DNA from 2 places in the Vibrio sp. R12-SW3-ISO1 genome. Region 2 is predicted to be linked to the other one. Evidence: riboswitches for the same ligand, from Rfam matches in the RefSeq annotation. Region 2 holds a riboswitch; the other holds the start of a gene.
The links. A riboswitch is a leader RNA that binds a small molecule or an ion and turns the genes downstream of it on or off. The one in region 2 is predicted to bind lysine.

Region 1: linked by a shared signal. The riboswitch ahead of lysC (lysine-sensitive aspartokinase 3) and the one ahead of AC6R0R_RS12380 (Na+/H+ antiporter NhaC family protein) in region 2 are both predicted to bind lysine.

What each region holds. Positions count from the first base shown of each region.
Region 1 covers NZ_JCBDGK010000011.1:32,735-44,966, forward strand. The annotation lists gene thiP (thiamine/thiamine pyrophosphate ABC transporter permease ThiP) at 1-394, shown strand, start outside; gene thiQ (thiamine ABC transporter ATP-binding protein) at 378-1,094, shown strand; gene yjgA (ribosome biogenesis factor YjgA) at 1,184-1,714, opposite strand; gene pmbA (metalloprotease PmbA) at 1,822-3,165, shown strand; gene lysC (lysine-sensitive aspartokinase 3) at 3,244-4,596, opposite strand; lysine riboswitch at 4,683-4,860, opposite strand; gene AC6R0R_RS03080 (pyridoxal-phosphate-dependent aminotransferase family protein) at 5,089-6,207, shown strand; gene AC6R0R_RS03085 (PglL family O-oligosaccharyltransferase) at 6,311-8,074, opposite strand; gene uvrA (excinuclease ABC subunit UvrA) at 8,169-10,991, opposite strand; gene galU (UTP--glucose-1-phosphate uridylyltransferase GalU) at 11,179-12,051, opposite strand.
Region 2 covers NZ_JCBDGK010000041.1:138,016-150,247, reverse strand. The annotation lists gene AC6R0R_RS12430 (class I SAM-dependent methyltransferase) at 1-25, shown strand, start outside; gene AC6R0R_RS12425 (DUF2878 domain-containing protein) at 29-553, shown strand; gene AC6R0R_RS12420 (chalcone isomerase family protein) at 537-1,100, shown strand; gene AC6R0R_RS12415 (DUF3833 domain-containing protein) at 1,097-1,630, shown strand; gene purB (adenylosuccinate lyase) at 1,751-3,121, opposite strand; gene hflD (high frequency lysogenization protein HflD) at 3,276-3,893, opposite strand; gene mnmA (tRNA 2-thiouridine(34) synthase MnmA) at 3,942-5,063, opposite strand; gene AC6R0R_RS12395 (hypothetical protein) at 5,394-5,666, shown strand; gene AC6R0R_RS12390 (inosine/guanosine kinase) at 5,801-7,105, shown strand; gene AC6R0R_RS12385 (H-NS family histone-like protein) at 7,156-7,563, opposite strand; lysine riboswitch at 8,186-8,367, shown strand; gene AC6R0R_RS12380 (Na+/H+ antiporter NhaC family protein) at 8,479-10,080, shown strand; His leader region at 10,280-10,415, shown strand; gene hisG (ATP phosphoribosyltransferase) at 10,465-11,361, shown strand; gene hisD (histidinol dehydrogenase) at 11,367-12,232, shown strand, end outside.

The sequences.
Region 1 (12,232 bases), on a different contig from region 2:
GCCTTATGTGATCAAAACCTTGGCTCAGCCGATGTTGCAACTCGAGCAGCAGTATCAGTACCTTTGTGCAACCCTTGGAATCCGCGGTTGGCGCCGTTTACGAGTGGTGGAGTGGCGCGCATTAAAACGGCCGCTGGCGCACGCGTTTGCCATCAGCTTTATGTTTTCTATGGGCGATCTCAGTGCCATCGCGCTGTTTGGTAGTCAGGAGTTTCGTACGCTGCCGCTCTACCTGTTCCAACTGCTCGGCAGTTACCAAATGGACGCGGCGGCGGTCGTATCGGTCACTTTACTGCTTTTGAGTGTGGGTTGTTTTGCGCTGATGGAACGCCTATTTCGCTCTCGCTCTGCTTCTACCCCCACCAATAGGAGTCACTATGCTCACTCTCAGTGACCTGCATTACGATTATCATGCCGAGTCATTTCAGTTTGATCTGCACGTTGAGGCAGGGCAAATCGTCGCGCTAATGGGACCCAGTGGCGCAGGGAAGTCGACCTTACTCGCCTTGATGGCGGGCTTTATTGAACCATTAAGCGGTGAAATTTTAGCGCAAGGTCAAACGCTCAACGGGCTGGCGCCTTACCAGCGCCCGTTTGCGATGTTGTTTCAAGAGCACAACTTGTTTGCTCACCTTACCGTGTCGGAAAACATCGGCCTTGGATTGGATCCCGGCTTGAAGTTGTCTGCAACGCAGAAACAGGCGGTAGTGCAAGCGGCACAGCAGGTGGGGGTGGCGGAGTATTTGTCTCGATTGCCGCATGAGCTCTCTGGTGGCCAGCGTCAACGGGTTGCGTTAGCGCGCTGCTTTGTACAGTCTGCGCCGATATGGCTGCTCGACGAGCCCTTTTCAGCGCTCGATCCTTTGCTCAGGTTAGAGATGCTATCACTGGTCAAACAGTTGGCGAGTGAGCGTGATATTACGGTCGTGATGGTGACGCACCACTTAGGTGATGCCAAAGCGATCGCAACGCATTTTGCGTTTGTATCACAAGGTCATGTCGCAGCGACTGGGCCGATTTCAGAGCTAGCGGCGACCCACTCGGACCCTAGCCTCGGCGCATTTGTTCAGGCGGCCACCACGGCGCACAACTGAGCGCTATAACAATGGGCTAGAAAGCAGAGATACAAAAAAGCGGATAAGTGTGCACTTATCCGCTTCAATCATCACTGAGTAAGAGCGTGTTATTGTGGCTCTTCACTGCTCAATGCTTTGAGGATCTGGAAAATCTCTCGATACGCTTTAGCTGGCTTGTTGGCTTGCTTTTCTTTGTTCGCCTGACGAGCAAGCTGACGTAAACGCTGACGGTCCGCATCCGGATACAGCGTCAATACCTCTTCAATGGCGCTGTCGCCCTCTTCCACCACACGGTCACGCAGTTGCTCTAGTTTGTGCAGAAGCGCCGTGGTTTGAGAGTGCTTGTTACGGACTTTATCCAGCGCCGCTTGAATTGGCTCTGGGTCTTCGTGACGCATCAATTTGCCGATAAACTGCAACTGACGACGGCGCGCTTCGTTTTTAAAACGCTGCGCATCGCGAATCGCATCGGCCAAGTCTTCGCTGAGTGGAAATTTTTCCAACACAGAGGGCTTGAGGTTAACGAGCTCTTCACCCAGTTTCTGCAGCTCTTCCATGTCACGCTTCAACTCGGATTTACTTACCCAGATGATCTCTTCTTCTGGTTCCCATGGCGCTTTTTGATTTTTGCGAGCCATTTTCATACCTTCATTTGAACGTCTATTTCTCTATTTTAACAAGAATCATGGGGAGAAAGCGAAATTCTTGTTATCCTAGCGACAAAGCAACGACTGATGAAGAGAATATGGACGTAAAAAAGCAAGTGGCACAGCAGCGTATCGAGCTTGAAGCTGCCGTCGCGAAAGCGTTAGAGATGGCGGGTGAAAAAGCGGATGCCGCGGAAGTTGCCATCAGTAAAACCACAGGTTTAAGCGTATCGACTCGCATGTGTGAGGTCGAAAATGTGGAGTTCAACAGTGACGGTGCACTCGGTATTACCGTCTACCGCAATCAGCGTAAAGGCAGCGCCTCAACGTCAGACTTAAGCGAAAAAGCGATTCAACAAACGGTATTGGCGGCACTCGATATCGCTCAATACACATCAGAAGATCCGTATGCAGGCCCAGCACCGGCTAAGTTGATGGTCAAAGATATTCCCGATTTGGATCTGTTTCACCCCGATACGCCTGACCCTGACTACGCGGCAGAAATGGCGATTGAAGCGGAGCAAGAAGCGCTCAGCTACAGCGATAAGATCAAGCAAAGTGATGGCGCCAGCTACGATAGCCACTATGGCGTCAAAGTGTACGGTAACAGCCACGGCTTACTGGCGAGTTATGCCTCAAGTCGCCATAGCATCAGTTGCTGTGTGATTGGTCAAGGCCAAAACGGTGAAATGGAACGCGACTACAGCTACACAGTGGCGCGTCACAAAGACGACCTGTGGACGCCGAAATCCGTGGGCCTGAGCGCAGCGGAGAAAACCGTCAGTCGTTTAGACGCGCAGAAGCTCAAAACCGGTCAGTACCCGATTATGTTTGCGGCGGATGTCGCAACGGGTCTACTCGGTCACCTTGTGATGGCGATCAGTGGTGGCAACTTGTACCGCAAATCCTCGTTTCTTCTTGATCATCTTGGTCAGAAAATTCTACCCAGCTGGTTCCAAGTCGACGAGCGTCCCCATGTGTTGCGTGGTCTGGCGTCAAGCCCGTTTGATAGCGAAGGCGTTGCTACGCAAGATAGACAAATTATCACTGACGGCGTGTTATCCACTTACCTATTGACCAGTTATGCGGCGCGTAAAATGTCGATGACGCCAACCGGTCATGCGGGTGGCATCCACAACTGGTACGTACGATCCACAGGGCAAGATTTTGAGCAAATGCTTAAGGCGCTAGGCACCGGATTTTTGGTCACAGAAGTGATGGGGCAGGGTGTGAATATCGTGACAGGCGATTACTCGCGCGGCGCAGCCGGTTTCTGGGTTGAGAATGGTCAAATCCAATTCCCCGTCTCGGAGGTGACCATCGCAGGTAATCTCAAGCAGATGTTCAACCAAATAGTGGCTGTCGGCAGTGATGTGGAAACCCGTTCGCAGATTCAAACCGGTTCTATCTTGCTTGAGTCAATGAAAGTGGCGGGCGAATAAGCCTCACTATTTGACGTAGCAATGCATCAGCGACGAAACACGAGAGTGCTTCGTCGCTGATGTGTATTTATAGTGCTGTTAGCGCTCAAACAGCTCGACATGCAACTTCTGAATCGCTTGTTTGGCTTCTGATTCACGCAGTAAGAAACAGAGGTTGTGCTGGCTAGCGCCGTAACAAATCATTCGTAAGTTAAAGTCTTCAAGCGTACCAAATACTTGTTTTGCGTAACCTTTACTCTCGCTCATGTTGTTACCAATCAAGGCGACGACGGAGAGGTTGTGTTCCACTTTCACGCTGCACAGCTCTTCAAGCTCTTCACGCGCGGCTTGAGGTAACGATGGCGCACCGCCAGAGGTACCTGTTTGATCAAGCGTTAATGAGACACTGATTTCAGAGGTGGTGATCAAATCGACCGAGACCTTATGCTTGGCCAAGATCTCAAACACTTTGGCTAGAAAGCCGTAAGCATGGAACATTTTCGCGCTGCGCAGCGTCACCATGGTTTGGTTGTTCCGTAGGGCTAGGGCGCGAAACAGCGGTGAGCTTTCCACTTGATGACGAATCCAAGTACCACCTTGCTCTGGCGCTTTCGAGGAACCGACAAACACCGGAATATCATGGCGCAGAGCAGGGACTAGGGTCGAAGGGTGCAGGATCTTGGCGCCAAAATTCGCCATCTCTGACGCTTCGCTGAAGCTAATTTCTGCAATCGGTGCCGCATTCGGGGCAATACGCGGGTCCGTGGTGTAGATTCCCGGTACATCAGTCCAAATTTCTAAGCCAGAGGCTTGCACTGCCTCGGCAATCAAAGCCGCACTGTAATCACTGCCACCACGGCCAAGGGTAGTGGTGTTGCCTTCTTCATCGGAGCCAATAAAGCCCTGTGTCACCACAACGTGCTCGCGGCACAGTGGCAGCAAGGTGTCACTGGCAAGCTCACGAATGGCGGCAACATCCGGTTCTGCGCGGCCAAAGTGGCTGTCAGTGCGCAGTACATCACGAATATCAAAGCGTACCGCGTTGATGCCGCGCTCAATCATCAGTTGGGTTAAAATGTGGGTCGACATCAGTTCACCACACGCAACAAGGTGATCAGTCAACTTATTGCTGGCTTGAATCGAGGCCGCTTCCGCAAGGCTGGTGACCGTATCAAGCAGACTGTACACTTCACTCGCCGCATGGGTTGGATCATTGAGTTGATTAAGAATCGCATCATGAATCTCAGCGAGCTGAGTCAGAATATCGCTGCGTTGCTGCTGATCTTGTACGCCGTTCGCCAGCGCGACCAATAGATTTGTTACCCCTGAACAGGCACTGCTGACCACCAGTTTTGTCTCTGGATTGTTATCAACGATCGCCGCACAACGGCTCATCGCTTCAAAGTTTGCAACACTTGTCCCACCAAATTTAGCAACGTTAAAATTGCTCACGGCATTTCTCCCACAACTTCCTGAATATTGAGTCTTTCCTTTGCGTGAGGTGAGGATGAGCGAGAGTAGAGGTAGGTATGGAGTACGACCTCAGAAGCTCATCACCAGACGGCGCTGATGACAGTTGATGGGACTCAACCCAAGTCAACCGACAGACTTAAACCACAATATAAGCCTACCTCGGCACTACTCCCCCTCAGAATGTTGTTTTGGAATTGTGGCTCCACAACATACCTACCTGGGTAGTGCTCCTCTTCTGCAAAAAGCATAATTGTTTGTACAACAGGGTGACGAATTGTCTTGCCACCGCTTTCGCATTGAACGTGTTTATCCTCTTAATGTCAATGCGAAATTTACGGGTTAAAGACGATAGGTTCGGTTTGTGAGGCTGGTATGACCTGTCGACTTTTTGCGCATTGCTGCGCTGGATGAATTCGATTATGGTGAAGAGATAACAACAAGAACACCCTCATGATTCAAAAGGAGTTGCCAATGACTTACCAAAGTTTTATCCCCCCTCGCCGTATTTTGATGGGCCCTGGTCCATCCGATATTTCCCCACAGGTACTGCAAGCTTTGAGCCGCCCGACGGTGGGCCACCTTGACCCGCTTTTTATCCAGATGATGGACGAACTCAAGCAGCTGCTTAAATACGCCTTTCAGACCAACAATGAGTTTACGATTGCCGTCTCGGCACCAGGCAGTGCAGGTATGGAGACCTGCTTTGTTAACTTGATTGAGCCGGGGGACAAAGTCATCGTCTGCCGCAATGGCGTGTTTGGCGAACGCATGCGAGAGAACGTGGTACGCTGCGGCGGTGAAGCGGTGCTGGTCGATGATGACTGGGGAGCGCCGGTTTCGGTAGAGAAAGTTCGTGATGCATTGCAGGCGCATCCTGATGCCAAGCTCCTCGCGTTTGTCCATGCGGAGACATCGACAGGGGCATGCAGCGATGCGAAGACGCTGGGCGCGCTTGCTAAAGAGTTCAATGTATTGTCGATTGTCGATGCGGTGACGTCATTGGGTGGTGTGCCGCTCAAAGTCGATGAGTGGCAACTTGATGCGGTCTACTCGGGCAGTCAAAAGTGCCTCTCTTGTACGCCGGGCCTCTCTCCTGTGACCTTCTCCAGTGCAGCGATTGAGAAAATCACCGCCCGTCAAACACCGGTGCAAAGTTGGTTTTTAGACCAAAGTTTGGTACTTGGTTACTGGAGTGGAGAGGGCAAGCGTAGTTACCACCACACAGCGCCCGTCAACAGTCTCTATGCACTGCATGAAGCTTTGCTGATGCTCAAAAATGAAGGGTTAGAAAACGCGTGGCATCGCCATCAGCAGATGCACAACAAGCTCAAGACCGGCTTATTGGCGCTCGGCTTTGAGTTTGTGGTGGAAGAGTCCGCACGCTTGCCGCAACTGAATGCGATTTATGTTCCTGAGGGGATTGATGAAGCCCAAATACGCAGTCACCTTCTTGATACGTACAATCTGGAAATTGGTGCCGGGCTTGGCGCATTGGCGGGCAAGGCGTGGCGGATTGGCCTAATGGGCTATGGTGCGCGTGAGGAGAACGTCGCACTCTGTTTACAAGCGCTTAAAGAGTCGCTCGGATAGAGTCGCTCGGATAGAGTCGCTCGGCGAATAATTTGCCCTGTTAATCATTGCAGATGGCTCTCCAGTTCGGAGAGCCTTTTCTTATCTACTTTTTGTTTTCTTTTTATTCTTCGTCTGTACGAAGCAGTGCGTCCGTTGTCGGTGGCACGTATTGCACGTCTGAGAAATCGCGCCGCGGAAACAGAAACTGCGCTTCGGCTCGGATTTGCTCCGCCTTTTCACTGTCATTCAAACCTTGGTAGGCCAGAATCAAGTTGTTGTAGAATGCCGGTCTTGGTTTGTGGGTAATCACGCCCAGCGACCAATCCACGTACGGTTGAATAAATTCAGGGTTTTGCTGGTGCAGGCCAATATTGAGATAGGTGCTGTAGATGTCCCAGTCAAAGCGCTCCTGCCAGACAATCGGGTTACTGACTCGGTTAAGGATATCCGGATCTTTCGGTTTGGAGAGCTCAAACTGCGTCAATATGTAGTTGGTGTGCAACGTGGTGACCATGTAAAACGACGTCACCAGCGGCAAGACCAAACTTGCTACGCGCAGTCCAGTCTGCGATACGATGCTCAATTGCGCGTATCGGTAGGCGCGCTTACGTTGGTCGACCCAGTAAATCAATAAGATAAAGGTTAGCCAATGAATCGCTGAGTGATAAAACGGATATTCTAATTGGGTGTGGAGCACGATGGGGATAAAGAGCGAGAAAATCGCCAAACGTGTACCATTCTTCGCTGCGTAGATGCGATACAGCACCAAAATGGCCGCGATCAACATAGCCAAAATCGGCAGCACGCCCCCCTCTACGCCCCAATATAAGGTTTCGTTGTGTGGGTGATCCATTGATGCAAGCCCAGGCGGGTAACTGGCGTTGAGCTGATGTTGACGCGCCGTATAGACCAAGTATTCAGCTTCAAAGCGTCCGTAACCATAGCCAGTAAATGGCTTTTCAATCAGCATATCGAGCGTCTGAGGGAAGGTGTATTGTCTGGGCCCTTCTAGATTCACCTTTCGCTCTGCCAGGGTGTTGTTCTCACCGACTAACGTGGTTCCTAAGCCAATGGTGACGCCAATAAGCACAGAGACGAGCCAACCGACGGCGCGTTTTTTGGTGGCAAAGCGCATCAAATAAGGGATCAGCAGCACGACGACCAGTAGCGCACTGAGCCAACCCGTCCGAGAGGCGAGCACTACCAGTAGGGGCAGCACGATGGCCGGTACCAGATAGAGCAGCGCCACATGGCTGACTTTGCGTTGATATTTAATGGGTTGACGGGTCAGCAAATAGCCAGACAGCGCAAGCCCTGTGGCTAAGAAGCTCGCCATGACGTTCGGTTGCTGAAATATGCCGTAAGGACGATTGGCGTCGGTGTTGTAGCCAAAGGGATTGCCGGGTTCGAGTACTAGGTACTGTACCCAGCCAAACAAGGCCTCAATGAACACGGCGATAACCACAAACCACAACAGCCTTTGACGCTGAGGGTTACTAAAACGAAATTGTTGCAGCACGGCAAACAGCAAAAAACCGGCCCACAATCCGCTTAATCGCGCGACCGACAACGACAGCTCAGAGTGCGGATAGAGCACGGGCACGGTCATGATTACACAACAAAGAAACAGACCTATGGTCAATTTGTTGTAACGAATTTGGCCACGTGTCCCAACTTGATAAAGCCCAAGAGCGATAGCGACTGAGCTCAGCAGCCAAGTGGGTGGGTTAAAGGCAAGTGCCAAGCCTGAACCGCCTGGGTTCGGCATGAAGAAATGCATCGCGACAAGGTAGACTAGGCCAATCATAGCCAAGAAAGGTTTCGTTATAGGGCGAGCTTGTGTGCGTGCTTGAAGCTGCGTGCCTGCCACGTGGGTGGTTGCCATAGTGTTCCTTTCCAGCAAATAAAACGGGCTGGCACTAAGAAGCACGCCAGCCCGTTTACTTTACTATTTTTTTATTCACTTTTACTACTATTGCTTACTTTAACATAGGCTTAAGGAAGCGCGCCGTGTGTGAGCCTTCGACTAAGGCCACATCTTCCGGTGTTCCGCTTGCAATAATTTCACCGCCGCCTTGTCCCCCTTCCGGCCCCAAATCGACGATCCAGTCTGCAGTTTTAATCACATCGAGGTTGTGCTCAATCACCACAACGGTATTGCCGTGATCACGCAGGCGGTGCAACACGGCTAACAGCTGCTCGATATCGTGGAAGTGCAAACCTGTGGTCGGCTCATCGAGAATGTAGAGTGTTTTGCCGGTATCGCGCTTAGAGAGCTCACGCGCCAATTTAACGCGCTGCGCTTCCCCCCCGGAGAGGGTTGTGGCCGCTTGACCTAGGCGAATGTAAGACAAGCCCACATCCATCAAGGTTTGCAACTTGCGAGCAATCACAGGAACTGGATCGAAGAAGGTTCGTGCGTCTTCGACCGTCATCTCTAACACTTCGTCAATGGTTTTGCCTTTGTAGCGCACTTCTAAGGTTTCGCGGTTGTAGCGTTTGCCTTTACAGACGTCACAAGGGACATACACATCTGGCAAGAAGTGCATTTCCACCTTGATCACACCATCACCTTGGCAAGCTTCACAACGCCCGCCGCGCACGTTGAAACTGAACCGGCCCGGTTTGTAACCACGAGAGCGTGACTCCTGTGTGCCAGCAAACAGCTCACGAATGGGGGTAAAAATACCGGTGTAGGTCGCTGGATTTGAGCGCGGAGTGCGACCAATCGGGCTTTGATCGATGTCGATCACCTTATCAAAATGTTGTAGCCCTTTGATGGTTTTATACGGCGCGGGTGTGGCGGTCGTCGCACCATTGAGCTCGGTGTGGGCAATTTTAAAGAACGTATCGTTGATCAAAGTCGACTTGCCTGAGCCAGACACCCCGGTGATGCAGCTAAACAGCCCGACAGGGAGCTCGAGCGTAACGTCTTTGAGGTTGTTGCCCATCGCGCCAATGAGTTGCACGACTTTTTTCGGATCCTTAGGCGTGCGCTCCGTTGGAACTCGGATCTGCTTTTGACCGCTGAGGTATTGGCCCGTGAGAGAGTTCGGATTGGCAATGATCTCTTCCATAGTGCCTTCTGCCACTACATTGCCGCCATGAACGCCCGCGCCCGGACCGATATCAATCACGTGATCCGCCATACGGATGGCGTCTTCATCGTGCTCAACGACGAGCACGGTGTTGCCAAGATCGCGTAGGTGAGTCAACGTCTTGAGCAGGCGCTCGTTATCACGCTGATGAAGACCAATAGAAGGCTCATCCAACACATACATCACGCCAACTAAACCGGCACCAATTTGACTGGCAAGACGGATCCGCTGCGCTTCACCACCGGAGAGTGTCTCGGCGCTGCGGGATAGGTTGAGGTAGTTGAGACCGACATTGACCAAAAACTGCAAGCGGTCGTTGATCTCTTTCATCACTTTTTCGGCAATTTGTGCGCGCTGACCTTCCAGAGTCAATTCATGGAAGAAGGTCAGTGCATCGGCAATGCTGAGTTCGACAATTTCCGGCAGCGTCGTATCGCCAATGAACACATTGCGCGCTTCAAGGCGCAGTCGGCTACCGTCACAGCTGCTACAGGTTTTGGTTGAAATGTACTTGGCCAAATCTTCGCGTACCGAGTTAGATTCAGTATCGCGATAGCGGCGTTCCAAGGTATTGAGAATGCCTTCAAACGGATGACGTTTAACGCGAATATCCCCGCGATCATTGATGTAATTAAACTCCACTTCCGTTCTGCCAGAGCCGGTTAGAATCACATCGCGAATTTTCTTTGGCAGAGACTGAAAGGGTGCGTTCAGGTCAAACTGATAATGGTTGGCGAGCGACGTCAGCATTTGGAAATAGTAGTAGTTTTTCTGATCCCAACCTCGGATAGCACCCTCTGCCAAACTGAGTGACTCATCCAAAATCACGCGTGCAGGGTCAAAGTATTGCTGAACGCCAAGGCCATCACAGGTATGACAGGCGCCGGCTGGGTTGTTGAACGAGAACAAGCGCGGTTCAAGCTCTTGCATGCTGTAGCCACAATGGGGACAAGCAAAGTTAGCAGAGAACACGATCTCCTCGTCATTGCCCTCCATCGGCGCGACCACTGCAATCCCGCCCGACAGCTCTAGGGTGGTTTCAAACGATTCGGCTAAGCGCTGCTGCAGGTCGGCTCTCACTTTAAAGCGATCGACCACGACCTCGATGGTGTGTTTCTTGTGCAGTTCTAGCGTTGGTGGATCGGATAAATCGCAGGTTTCCCCATCAATACGGGCGCGGATAAACCCTTGCGCTGCCAAGGTTTCCAGCGTTTTGACGTGCTCGCCCTTACGCTCTTTGACAATCGGCGCCAGCAGCATCAGTTTTGTCCCTTCTGGCATCGCCAACACTTTATCGACCATCTGTGAGATGGTTTGCGCGGCGAGTGGAACATGATGGTCAGGGCAGCGCGGCTCACCCACACGTGCGTAGAGCAGACGCAAGTAATCGTAGACCTCAGTGATGGTGCCGACGGTTGAACGAGGGTTGTGTGAGGTGGATTTCTGCTCGATGGAAATGGCAGGAGAGAGACCTTCAATGTGGTCGACGTCGGGCTTTTCCATCAAGGACAAAAATTGACGCGCGTACGCCGAGAGTGATTCCACGTAGCGTCGTTGCCCTTCGGCATAGAGCGTATCGAACGCCAGCGAGGATTTACCTGAACCGGATAGGCCTGTGATGACAATCAGCTTATCGCGTGGGATGGTGAGGTTGATATTTTTTAAGTTATGGGTGCGCGCACCGCGGACTTCTATCTGATCCATTGTTATCACTCAGGGCAAAAAATAGTGGCACAAGTATTACATAGTGTGAGCAATGTGCAAATAAAATACTGGATGGAAGAACAGTGTTTGGGTGATGGGTGATGGGTGATGGGTGATAGGTGGTGGGGTGGGAGATTAGTAGAGAAGGCGAGTAGGTGGGGGCCTACTCGCACTGAATCTAGAGAGATTAGCTCTCTTTGGTTGTAGCTTGTTTACCTAGCTCAGAGGTTTTGGTGTCTTTTAGGTAGAGGTTTTCGAAGCAGTAGTTGGTCGCTTCGATGTAACCTTCGACGCTACCACAGTCAAAGCGTTTGCCTTTGAATTTGTATGCCAGTACGCAGCCTGCTTTGGCTTGTTTGAGCAGCGCGTCGGTGATTTGGATTTCACCGCCTTTGCCTGGCTCAGTATTTTCGATCAACTCAAAGATGTCTGGAGTGAGAATATAGCGGCCGATGATGGCAAGGTTGCTTGGCGCTGTGCCTTTTTCTGGTTTCTCTACCATGTCGTCAACGCGGAAGATGTCGTCTTTGATCATTTCACCAGAGATAACACCGTATTTGTGGGTTTCATCTTCTGGCACTTCCTGTACAGCAACAATTGAGCAGCGGAACTGCTTAAATAGCGCGACCATTTGTGCCAGTACGCCTTCTTGCTCATTGACACACAAGTCATCCGCGAGAACAACGGCAAATGGCTCATCGCCAACCAGCTCACGCCCGGTGAGGATCGCGTGGCCAAGGCCTTTCATTTCACGCTGGCGAATGTAGGTGAAGTTAGCACTGTCGATGATGTCACGAATATCGACCAGTAACTCTTCTTTGTTGGTGCCGCTGATTTGGTGCTCAAGCTCATAGTTCTTATCAAAGTGATCCATGATGGAATGCTTGCCACGGCCTGTCACGATGCACATGCCATTCATGCCGGCCTGAATCGCTTCTTCCACACCGTATTCGATCAGTGGCTTGTTCACCACTGGCATCATCTCTTTTGGCATGGACTTGGTGGCAGGAAGAAAACGCGTCCCATAGCCCGCTGCGGGGAAGAGGCACTTTTTAATCATGAGTAATACCCTTTTTTAATTTTTTAACCCAGTGAGCGCCGTAAAAACTGACGTGAACGACGTAATCACACTTTGCGATGTGATTGATGGCCGATACCTTACCATGACTGTGGGAAATGGCGAATGAAAGCGTTCCTTGTCGGCCTTAAAATGTGCGGGTGTGAGCTCATTTGTGTTTGTA
Region 2 (12,232 bases):
TCATATGACATTTCAGCGACCATAACTGATGATTCGTTTACTGCTGATATCGAGCTGGTTTCAAGCGCTTTGGCTGCTCGCAGTATTAGGCAATGAGGCGTGGCAATGGTGGTTGGTTGCGCTGGTGGTGGCGACTTATGCGGTCACCATAGGGGTGTCAGCTAAGCCGTTGCCTTTGAGTTTTGTTGGTATCGTTTTCGCTGTTGGTATTGGCATCGACAGTGTCAATATGCTTGCGGGGGTACTGCGGTTCGAGTACGCGATGCATTCAACTTGGTTGATACCGATTTGGCTATCGGCGCTTTGGGCGATATTCATCTGGTACAGCACTTTTTTGTTGCCCTTGGTGAACACATACCCCAGTTGGATCGTAACAGTGATAGGAGGGCTCTCGGGCGCTTTGAGTTATTGGGCGGGAGAGCGGCTTGGTGCGGTTGAATTCGGCTATTCTCCCACACTCAGTTTACTGATTCTTTTTGGTCAGTGGATGGTGGTGATAGGTTTGATGTTAAGGATATACGGCAATGAAAAAGGTCATGACATTCCTGATTAGCGTGCTGTGCTTGTCTCAATACGCGCACGCCTCCATTTCAGCGGGACACGTTTCAGGGGGAGATAATGAACAGACGCAGAGCGCGCTATGGTCACACTGGCCGGTGGTCGGTCAGGCGCAGCTTTCCATGTTCTTTTTTGATATTTACCAGTCGGAGTTACGCGCGCCCAATGGTCAATACCGGGAAAGTGACGACGTGACGCCTCATCCACTCGCGCTTTCGATTACCTATCAGCGTAACATCAGTCAAGATCAGTTACTCAATGCCACGATGGAGCAGTGGCAAAAACTCGGCTACAGAGAAGAGGTTGCACAAGGTTGGTTGACTCGTTTGGCCGAGGTTTTCCCCAACATCGAACAGGGGCACAACTTAACCTATGTGACCAACGGTCAAGTGGGTGAGTTTTATTATACGCGTCAGTCGGATACGCAGCGCATTGGTATTATCGACGATGAAGCCTTTAATGATGCGTTTGTCTCAATATGGCTTTCCCCCAACACTGACTACCCAAGATTGCGTCAACAACTGATAGGAAAGCAGCGATGATATCTCGTTTAGGTGCTCGTTTAGCGGCGATACTTTTGAGTGTCGTATTAGTGGGGTGTAGCGCCGATATTGATGATTACCAAACTAGCAGTCCCGCTTTTGATTTGTTCGACTATTTTCAAGGCGAAACCCACGCGTGGGGTATGGTGCAAGACTATACAGATAAACAGACTCGGCGTTTTTTTGTCACTATTGACGGAACCGTAGAGGGTGACACGTTGACGCTGGTGGAAGATTTTCGTTTTGATGATGGCGAGTTGAGTCAGCGTATCTGGACGATAACACGCAGTGACGCTGGTCGCTACACCGGAAAAGCCGATGACATCATCGGTACCGCCCGCGGAAGAGAAGTCGGTAATGCGCTGCAATGGCAATACGATTTTGAACTGCAATTGGATGACGGCAGTGTGTCGGTCAGTTTTGATGATTGGCTATATCGACAAGATGAACGGCACGTATTCAACCTGACCAAGATAAAGAAATGGGGGATGGAAGTGGGGCAAATCACGCTCTTCTTCCAAAAGCAGTAGGCGTGCCTTGAACAGTCCTCATATCTAAGCGAAGCTCAGATACTCTGAAATGAAAACGCCAGAAATGAAAAAGACTTTGCCGAGGCAAAGTCTTTTGATTGTTGCTGCGAGAACGCTCGCTTACAGCTTGTCAGTCAGCTCGATGGCTTGACCAATGTAGTTCGCAGGTGTCATCTCTTTCAGACGCGCTTTTTCGTGCTCTGGAAGCTCTAGACCGTCGATGAAATGACGCATTGCTTCACCATCAACGCGCTTACCACGAGTGAGCTCTTTTAGCTTCTCGTATGGCTTCTCAATACCGTAACGACGCATAACGGTTTGCACAGGCTCCGCAAGCACTTCCCAGTTTGTGTCTAGCTCAGCAAGCAGGGCTTCACGGTTCACTTCCAGTTTGCTGATGCCTTTTAGGGTCGACGTGTACGCAATGATTGCGTAACCCACACCCACACCAAGGTTACGTAGCACGGTAGAATCCGTTAGGTCACGTTGCCAACGAGAGATAGGCAGTTTTTGTGCTAGGTGGCCAAATACCGCGTTCGCTAAACCTAGGTTGCCTTCTGAGTTTTCAAAGTCGATTGGGTTCACCTTGTGTGGCATGGTTGAAGAACCAATTTCACCAGCAATGGTTTTTTGCTTGAAGTGACCCAGTGCGATGTAACCCCAAACGTCACGATCGAAATCGATAAGGATGGTGTTGAAACGTGCGATGGCATCAAACAGTTCTGCGATGTAATCGTGCGGTTCGATCTGCGTCGTGTATGGGTTCCACGTTACGCCAAGAGATTGCGTAATGAACTCTTCAGAGAACTGGTGCCAATCAAGCTCAGGGTAGGCGGAAAGATGCGCGTTGTAGTTACCTACTGCGCCGTTGATTTTCGCGAGAATCTCAACATTTTCGATCTGCTTGTATTGACGCTCCATACGGTACGCCACATTCGCCATCTCTTTACCCATAGTGGTCGGTGATGCTGGTTGACCGTGAGTACGAGAGAGTAGCGGGATGTCGCGGTACTCGACAGCCAGTGCTTTGATCGCATCAATGATATTTTTGATTTCAGGAAGAATCACGCTGTCACGCGCTTCTTTAAGCATAAGAGCGTGAGAGGTGTTGTTGATGTCTTCTGATGTACATGCAAAGTGAATGAATTCGTTCACGGCATGCAGTTCAGGAACGCCGGCGACTTTCTCTTTAAGGAAATACTCAACGGCTTTGACGTCGTGGTTAGTGGTGCGCTCAATCTCTTTGATGCGAGCCGCGTCCTCTTCTGAGAAGTTGGCCGCTAGGTCATCAAGGAACTGGTTCGCTTCTGCACTGAAGGCAGGAACTTCTGCGATGGCATCGGTCGCTGCGAGCTTTTGTAACCAACGAATTTCAACGATAGAGCGGTACTTTAGTAGACCAAACTCACTAAAGATGCTGCGAAGTGCAATTGTCTTGCTACCGTAACGGCCGTCTACGGGTGAAACAGCAGTCAGTGCTGACAGTTCCATGATGTTCTCCTGAATTGGGTTTTAAATCTGGTGAGCTTTATACCAATAACTGTGGCAATTGTCACGAATATTGCGCAAACGTTTGCGCGATTCTTATCCGACAGAGAAAAAATAAGCTCGCCGAGTGGCGAGCCAAGATTCTCTGTGGTGTATCTTACATTCTGGCGAGCAAAATTTGTGCTTGCTCCACCATCTTCTTGCGTCCAAAAATAAGGTGGCGACGTTTGCCGCCCACTTGACGCCATAGCACGGCACTACGAATGCCAGAGAGCAATAAAGCACGCACTTTGTGCTGGTTGCTAGTCTGCTGTAATACGGACGGTGTGCCAGTGACCTGAATACGTGGACCCACCGGGCTGATGACATCCAGGTAGACGCTGGCAAGGTTGCTGATCATCTGCTCGCTGTGTAGGTCAAAGTGCTCGAGTTGGCGCTCCAACATCTGGATGCGATCGCCAAGCTGAGACATCGAGTCGCGGCGGGCGCTGAGTTTACGTTCAAGCGCCATGAGACTAATGATGTAGCGTGTGATTTCGCTGCCTGCTGGCGTGCTATCGATCCCTTTGACTAAACACTCAAGCCCCAGTTTAAGATCGGATTCACGACCATACACCGCCACTGTGTTGCTTGGATTGGTGTTTAAGACCGCTTTTAACGAGGTTTCGAACGCGTCATTATCGCAGTAACCGTTCTTCGCCACTTGTTGAACCAAAGCGACAGCCTGGCAAATACCGGCAAAGGCAATGGTGCGGTCATAGAGTGCATTAGCCACCGATTCGTACTCCTATCAATAAACTGTTGATTACAGACACACTGTCCATTACAGACGCTGTTCGATGATGCCGCCACCCAAGCACACATCACCATCATAAAATACCGCGGATTGCCCTGGGGTCACCGCCACCTGAGGCTCATCAAAGGTAACCTTGATGTTCTCATCATCGATAGGTGTGATGGTACAAGGGATGTCGGTTTGGCGATAGCGGGTTTTTACCGTGCATTTGATTGGCTCGCGAATCGGTGTGCGATCGACCCAATGTAACTGTGAAGCCACCAAACCCTCAGACTTGAGCAGTGGGTGATCTGCACCTTGCACAGCAATTAACACATTGCGTTTCAGATCTTTGTCTGCCACGTACCAAGGGTCTTCATTACCGCCGCCACCTTTTTGACCACCAATGTGTAGTCCTTTACGCTGGCCTAGCGTGTGGTACATCAAACCTTGGTGTTCGCCAATCACTTTGCCTTCCGGTGTTTCGATTTTACCGGGTTGCGCAGGTAGATAGCGAGATAAGAAATCGGTAAATTTGCGCTCACCAATAAAACAGATGCCGGTGGAATCTTTTTTCTTGGCGGTGATCAAATCTTGCTCTTCGGCGATGCGTCGCACTTCCGGCTTTTCAAGCTCGCCAACAGGGAATAGGCTACGCGCTACTTGGTCACTGCTTAGTGTATAAAGGAAGTAGCTTTGATCTTTGTTGCCATCTAATCCACGCAGCATCTTAGGTGCTTCGCCATTGTCAGGGAAGGTGCGGCGCACGTAATGACCCATCGCAATGTAGTCGGCGTCGAGGACTTCGTCGGCGAATTCCAAGAATGCTTTAAATTTGATCTCTTTGTTGCAGAGAATATCCGGGTTCGGCGTGCGGCCCGCTTTGTATTCCGCCAAAAAGTATTCGAATACGTTATCCCAGTACTCGGCAGCAAAGTTAATGGTGTGCAGGTGGATGCCCAACTTGTCACACACCGCTTGCGCGTCGGCGAGATCTTCTGCTGCTGTACAGTATTCTTCGTTGTCGTCTTCTTCCCAGTTCTTCATGAACAAGCCTTCAACCTGATAGCCTTGTTGCTTTAACAGGTAGGCAGAAACGGACGAATCTACACCGCCAGACATACCGACGATGACTTTCTTTTTACTGTTGTCAGTACAGTTTTCAGACATTAGGTCACACCACTCAATTTAACTGGATGCAAATTCTAGCAGAAAGCCGGTAGCGGTGACAGATCCGAGATCGAAATCACACCCATGCTTTTCAGCTTGTTCTCGCTAGGTTGTTATGCAGCCCATAGTTTGACAAATAGAGCCCAAGTTATCTGCTAAACACGGCAATGTACCTCGCGTAAATATCACAACATATCGGTTGATTGCGTTGATGGTCATTACGTCGACAGTTAGCTCGGATATCGTTGGGTAATGCAGGGTTAGTTGTGGCATAGTGGACGAAATTCAAGAGTCCTAGGCTCATCTATCTCATTATTAAGTGAACTCCTCATGACTGAACACCAAGACGAACTGCTGCAAGAAACGCAACTTATTGAAGTAATTGAAAACCAACTGCAAGATGGCAACCCCATCAAAGTGAAAGAAACGTTAATGCGTTTGATGATGACGGGCACAGCAAGAGACGAAGCAATTGCCATGATGGCTTGCGCAGTCTCAATCGAAATTTTTGATGTGATGAAAAACGATGGTGAGTTTAATCTTAAACGCTATTCCGAGCACTTGGATTTGTTGCCAGATTTGAGTTTTATGGAAGGCGAATAAGCCGCCGCTAATCCTTATCGACGTTGCTCTAGGTTAAATGTGCGAGCAAACGTTTGCTATACTAGCGGGAGTTGCCGCGCCAATAAGGGCGCGGTAGAATCGCGCCACTTTTTATCCCTTACTTTACTCTGATTATGAAATTTCCCGGCCAACGCAAATCCAAACATTACTTCCCGGTTCATGCTCGCGATCCTTTAGTGACTCAAGCGCAGGACAGCAAGAAAATGTCACGCACCCACATTATTGGTATCGACCAAACCTTAGTGGATATTGAAGCCAAAGTGTGTAGCACGCTCATCGAAAAATACCAGTTAAGTAAGGGACACTCACTGGTGATTGATGATGCGACGGCCGAAGCGTTATACGACGAACTAAAGAGCGATGATTTGATCACCAATGAATACGCGGGTGGTACGATTGGCAATACCTTGCACAACTATTCTGTGTTGGCGGATGACCGTTCGACGCTACTGGGTGTCATGAGTCAGGACATCAAGATCGGCAGTTACGGCTATCGTTATTTGTGCAATACCTCCAGTCGAATGGACTTGAATTATCTGCAAGGCGTCGACGGCGCGATTGGACGCTGCTTCGCGCTGATCACCGAAGACGGGGAGCGCACTTTTGCCATTAGTGAAGGGCAGATGAACCAGCTTAAACCAGAGAGCATTCCAGAAAAAATCTTTAAAAATGCCTCTGCACTGGTGCTGACTGCGTATTTGGTGCGCTGCAAAGCGGGCGATCCGATGCCAGAAGCGACCATGCGCGCTATTGAGTACGCGAAAAAGCACGATGTACCAGTCGTTCTCACGCTAGGGACTAAGTTTGTCATCCAAGATGATCCGCAGTTTTGGCAGCAATTTTTGCGCGATTATGTCACCGTTGTGGCGATGAATGAAGATGAGGCGCATGCGCTCACTGGGGAGAGCGACCCGCTTGCGGCATCAGACAAAGCCTTGGAGTGGGTCGATTTGGTGCTGTGTACTGCTGGGCCACTTGGCTTGTTTATGGCTGGTTATACCGAAGAAGCAGCCAAACGTGAAACGTCATTGCCTTTGTTGCCAGGTAGTATTGCGGAATTCAATCGTTATGAATTTAGCCGCCCAGCATTAAAAGATAATTGCGATCAAGCGATCAAAGTGTATTCTCATATTTCACCATACATGGGTGGTCCGGAGAAAATTAAAAACACTAATGGTGCCGGTGATGCGGCATTGTCTGCGTTGTTGCACGATATGGCCGCGAATAAATACCACAAAGAAAATGTGCCCAACTCGAGTAAACACGCGCATGCGTTTTTAACTTACTCTTCTTTTTCACAAGTGTGTAAGTATTCTAACCGTGCCAGTTATGAGGTATTGGTTCAGCACTCTCCACGTCTTTCGAAAGGTTTACCAGAGCGAGAAGATAGCTTGGAAGAAGCCTACTGGGAAAGATAAATGAAAAAAGCGCCAACAGGCGCTTTTTTTGAACTAACTTTCGATGTAAGTTAGATCAGGAACTCTTCTAGGCTCTTGCCTGCATCCAATTGCTGTTGAATAGCAGATGGGGTGCGACCTTGACCGGTCCAAGTTTTAGTTTCACCGCTTGCATCCACGTATTTATATTTTGGTGGACGAGGTGCACGTTTCGATTTTGTTTTGGTTTTTGTTTCACCAGCAAGCGCAGAGTAAAGGGCATCAATATCGATACCTTCTTTAGATATTTGCTCAGCAATTGCAGCCAGTTTGGCTTCTTGCTCTGCCGCTGCTGCACGCTGCGCTTCTTCCTCTTCTTTACGCTCAGTAAAGACTGTCGTTAATTTGCTTAGGGCGTCTTCCAGTTGCTCAAGAGTCAGTTCACGTGCTGCTGCACGAAGACTACGAATATTTAATAGTGTTTTTGTTAGTTCAGACATAACATCTCTCATTGTTATCTTATTTAAGAGTATTTCTTAAATACTAATCCTGATATTTAAACATTACAATCCATTCTTAGCAGAATGCGATAAATTTATTGTTACTGTCAGCCAAATTTACCTTTCTTTACTTTATTGGAGCGATCATTCGGCTAAGTCCTGTTTTGACGCTCAGATTTAATAATAGAGTTTCATATCTATTATTAAACGTTTCTAATCCTGATGGCACTGTTTAGATAAAAGTCGCCGAAATCAGCATGAGAACGAATTTGCCTAATAGTTGGCATTATAATGTCGATATAGTTCAAATGAACCACCTCAATACGTTTTCTTTTACGATTTCGATCACAGCACATATTTCGACTTCGAGAAAGTGCTATCTATTTGGTATTGCAGTCAACACCGAGTTTTTAATGTCCCGGGCGTTGTACGTCAGCACAGTGTGAAATGTCACCAAATTGAGAGTTGGCTTCCCGTTTGTACCATCGCTAAGCAATAAAAGTGACAACAAAACGAGCCAAATTGTTGAAATGCAGTTTTAGATGGGTACAATGGCGCCACCTAATGCATGACTACAGCAAAACCTTTGTTAATTTGATGTTTCATTGGTTGATTATTTTGGTTGTGCGGTAGAGGAGCGGAATAAAATAGTAGCGTTTGTTGGGGTGATGCCAATGAGCATGCGTGAAAGGTTATCTCGCCGAAGTGGGCTTCCATATCAAAGGAGCTCGCTGGGGTTAGTCTCGAAAGGGCTAACACTGCCATAGTCTATAATGTGTAAAACTATGGAGCGCTACTGTAGGGTTGGGTGAATTGTCTACTTCCCTGTCGCTAAGTTCAACATTATCAACGGCCTCGTGCGGTTGACTAATCTGCAGTAGATCTCTAACCATTTATTACTGGTTTTTGAAGATCATGAATTTAATTGATTTTGCCTCATCTCCTTTATCTCTTTTGCCACCACTCGTGGCGTTGAGTCTTGCGATCATTACGCGTCGCGTTCTTGTGTCTCTCGGTGTGGGTATCGTTTTAGGTGCCGTATTGCTTAACGACTATTCGTTTGCGAGTGCGTCGGGTTATCTTGCGTCAACCGTATCGGGCGTTTTCGTAGAAGACGGTGGCCTCAATACTTGGAACATGAGTATTGTTGGCTTCTTGCTTTTGCTCGGTATGATGACAGCACTGCTGACGCTCTCAGGCGGCACTCGCGCGTTCGCTGAATGGGCGCAGTCTCGTGTGAAAAGTAAGCGCGGTTCAAAACTGCTTGCTGCGTTTTTGGGCGTGTTCATTTTTGTCGATGATTACTTTAACAGCTTGGCGGTGGGTGCGATTTCTCGCCCAGTCACGGACCGTTTTTACGTCTCTCGCTCTAAGCTGGCTTACATTCTCGATTCGACCGCTGCCCCTATGTGTGTCTTGATGCCCGCATCAAGCTGGGGTGCCTATATTATGACCATCATTGGTGGCATCTTAGTCTCTCATGGCATCACAGAGTATTCCGCGTTGGGCGCTTACGTGCGTTTGATTCCGATGAACTTCTATGCGGTATTTGCGCTGTTGATGGTGTTTGCTGTGGCTTGGTTTGGTCTCGACATCGGTAAGATGCGCAGCCATGAAATTGCGGCGTCTCAAGGCCGTGGCTTTGACAAAGATGCAGAGAACGACACCAAAGAAGCGCATGAGCTCAATGAAGAGCTGGATATTCGTGAAAGCGAAGGCGGACGCGTTCTTGATTTGGTTTTGCCTATCGTGCTGTTAATCATTGCAACGGTCGCGGCCATGCTTTACACCGGTGGTCAGGCGCTTAAAGCGGATGGTGAAGCGTTTAATCTGCTGGGCGCTTTTGAAAACACCGATGTGGGTTTGTCTTTGATCTACGGTGGTATTGTGGGTTTGGCAACTGCGCTGTTTACGGTGGTTAAGCAACGCATTGCGACCATCGAAATTGCTCGTACACTGTGGATTGGTGCGCGCTCAATGTTTGGTGCGATCCTCATTCTAGTCTTCGCGTGGACCATTGGTAGCGTGATTGGTGACATGAACACAGGTAAATACTTGTCAACGCTGGCGCAAGGTAGCATCAACCCACATTGGTTGCCGGTTATCCTGTTCTTGCTCTCGGGCTTGATGGCGTTCTCGACCGGTACCTCTTGGGGTACATTCGGTATCATGTTGCCGATTGCGGGTGATATGGCTGGAGCAACAGATATTGCCTTGATGTTGCCAATGCTGAGTGCGGTGCTCGCAGGTTCGGTCTTTGGTGATCACTGCTCACCGATTTCGGATACCACGATCTTGTCTTCGACGGGTGCTCGTTGTAATCATATTGATCACGTCTCGACTCAGTTACCTTATGCGTTATCTGTAGCAGCGATCTCTTGTGTCGGCTTTATCACTCTCGGTATGACAGCGTCGGTCGGTCTCTCATTTGCGGTCGCCAGCGTGGCGTTTGTGGCCGTGTGCGCGGTGCTTTCAATGATGTCTAAGTCGAAGCTAGCGAGCTGTGCGACGTCCTAAAACGATAGACAGTTCGTATCTAACTGACAGATTCTATTGATTATTTTAAGGAGGCTTTGGCCTCCTTTCTTATTTGTATTAGACAAATAAGAAAAAGTTGAAATTAAAGGTTGAAAAGATCCCTGAGCTTGGTTAGTGTGGGTATCAACCAAGCGAGCTAAGAGAGCTTTTTCAGTATGCGCAATTTTGTAATGAACATTCATCATCACCATCACCCAATCTAGTCTTTCGGGAGATGTGCGCATACCCGGGAGATAGGAAACTCCCGGAGGTAAAAATCGCAAATATAATGATTTATGACCCTCGGGAGACAAACCTTCCGAGGGTTTTTTAGTTTTTAAGTCTAACGTTTTGAAAGATTTCGAACACAGGGATACAAGAGTCATGCAAACACAACGCCTAAGAATCGCCATTCAGAAAAAAGGTCGTCTAAGTAAAGAGAGCCAAGCACTGCTGAAAAAGTGCGGTGTGAAATTTAACGTCATGGGTGAAAAACTGGTGGTTCACTCAGAGAACATGCCAATCGATTTGCTGCTTGTGCGTGACGACGATATCCCAGGTTTGATCATGGACGGTGTGGTTGATCTTGGTTTCATTGGCGAAAACGAATTGGAAGAAGTCCGCCTAGACCGCAAAGCATTGGGTGAGCCTAGTGAGTTTGTGACATTGCGTCGTCTCGATTTTGGTGGCTGCCGTCTTTCTATCGCGATTGATAAGGATGAAGAGTACAACGGCCCGCAAGATTTGGCCGGTAAGCGTATCGCTACCACCTATCCACAATTGTTAAAAGCCTACATGGATGAGCAAGGCGTACCGTTCTCAACCTGTATGCTGACCGGTTCTGTTGAAGTCGCGCCACGTGCTGGCCTTGCTGATGCCATCGCCGACCTAGTGTCTACCGGCGCTACTTTAGAAGCGAACGGCTTAAAAGAAGCGGAAGTCATCTTCCAATCAAAAGCGACCCTTATTCAGCGCAAAGGTGAGTTCGCACAAGATAAAACCGAACTGATTGATAAGCTATTGACTCGTATGCAAGGCGTTCAGCAAGCGAAAGAGTCGAAATACATCATGCTGCACGCCCCAGCAGACAAACTTGAGCAGATCAAATCGCTCCTTCCTGGCGCAGAAGATCCAACCGTTTTGCCGCTCTCTGCTGATAAACAAAAAGTGGCCGTTCACCTTGTTAGTACCGAAAACTTGTTCTGGGAAACCATGGAACAACTCAAAGAGCTTGGTGCTAGCTCAATCCTAGTACTGCCAATTGAGAAAATGATGGAGTAAGGGCGATGAGAACAGTTGTTTGGCAATCATTGAGTGAATCTCAACAAGACTCCATTTTAGAGCGCCCTGCCATTACCGAAGGGGCGAATATTACCGCTGCGGTGTCTGAGGTTATCGCACAAGTAAAAACGCAAGGCGATGCTGCTCTATTGGCGTTGACGGAAAAGTATGATCGCGTCAAACCAGAGTCGATTCGAGTCTCAACTCAAGAGATTGAGGCGGCGTCAGAGCGCTTAAGCGAAACCATGAAGCAAGCGCTTGAGCAAGCGTACGCCAATATCGCTAAGTTTCACAAAGCCCAAAAGCCACAGCCTATTAAAGTTGAAACGCAACCTGGTGTTGTGTGTGAACAAGTGACTCGAGCGATTCAGAAAGTCGGTCTTTATATCCCAGGTGGCAGTGCGCCACTGCCATCGACCGTATTAATGCTCGGCGTACCGGCTAAGATTGCGGGTTGTCGTAAAGTGGTACTCTGCTCACCACCACCGATCGCAGATGAAATCCTCTACGTGGCGAAGCTGTGTGGTATCGATGAAGTTTACAATGTTGGTGGTGGTCAAGCGATTGCTGCGATGGCTTACGGAACAGAAACCGTGGCGAAAGTGGACAAGATTTTCGGCCCAGGTAATGCGTACGTCACAGAAGCTAAGCGCCAAGTGAGCAACGATTTTCGCGGTGCCGCGATCGACATGCCAGCGGGCCCTTCTGAGGTGTTAGTGATCGCTGATGAGACCGCCGACCCAGATTTCATTGCTGCGGATCTCTTGAGCCAAGCTGAGCACGGCCCAGACTCACAAGTGGTGCTGGTCACGCCATCGCCAGTGATTGCCGATCAAGTGACGGATGCCGTTCAGCGTCAGCTCAAAGTACT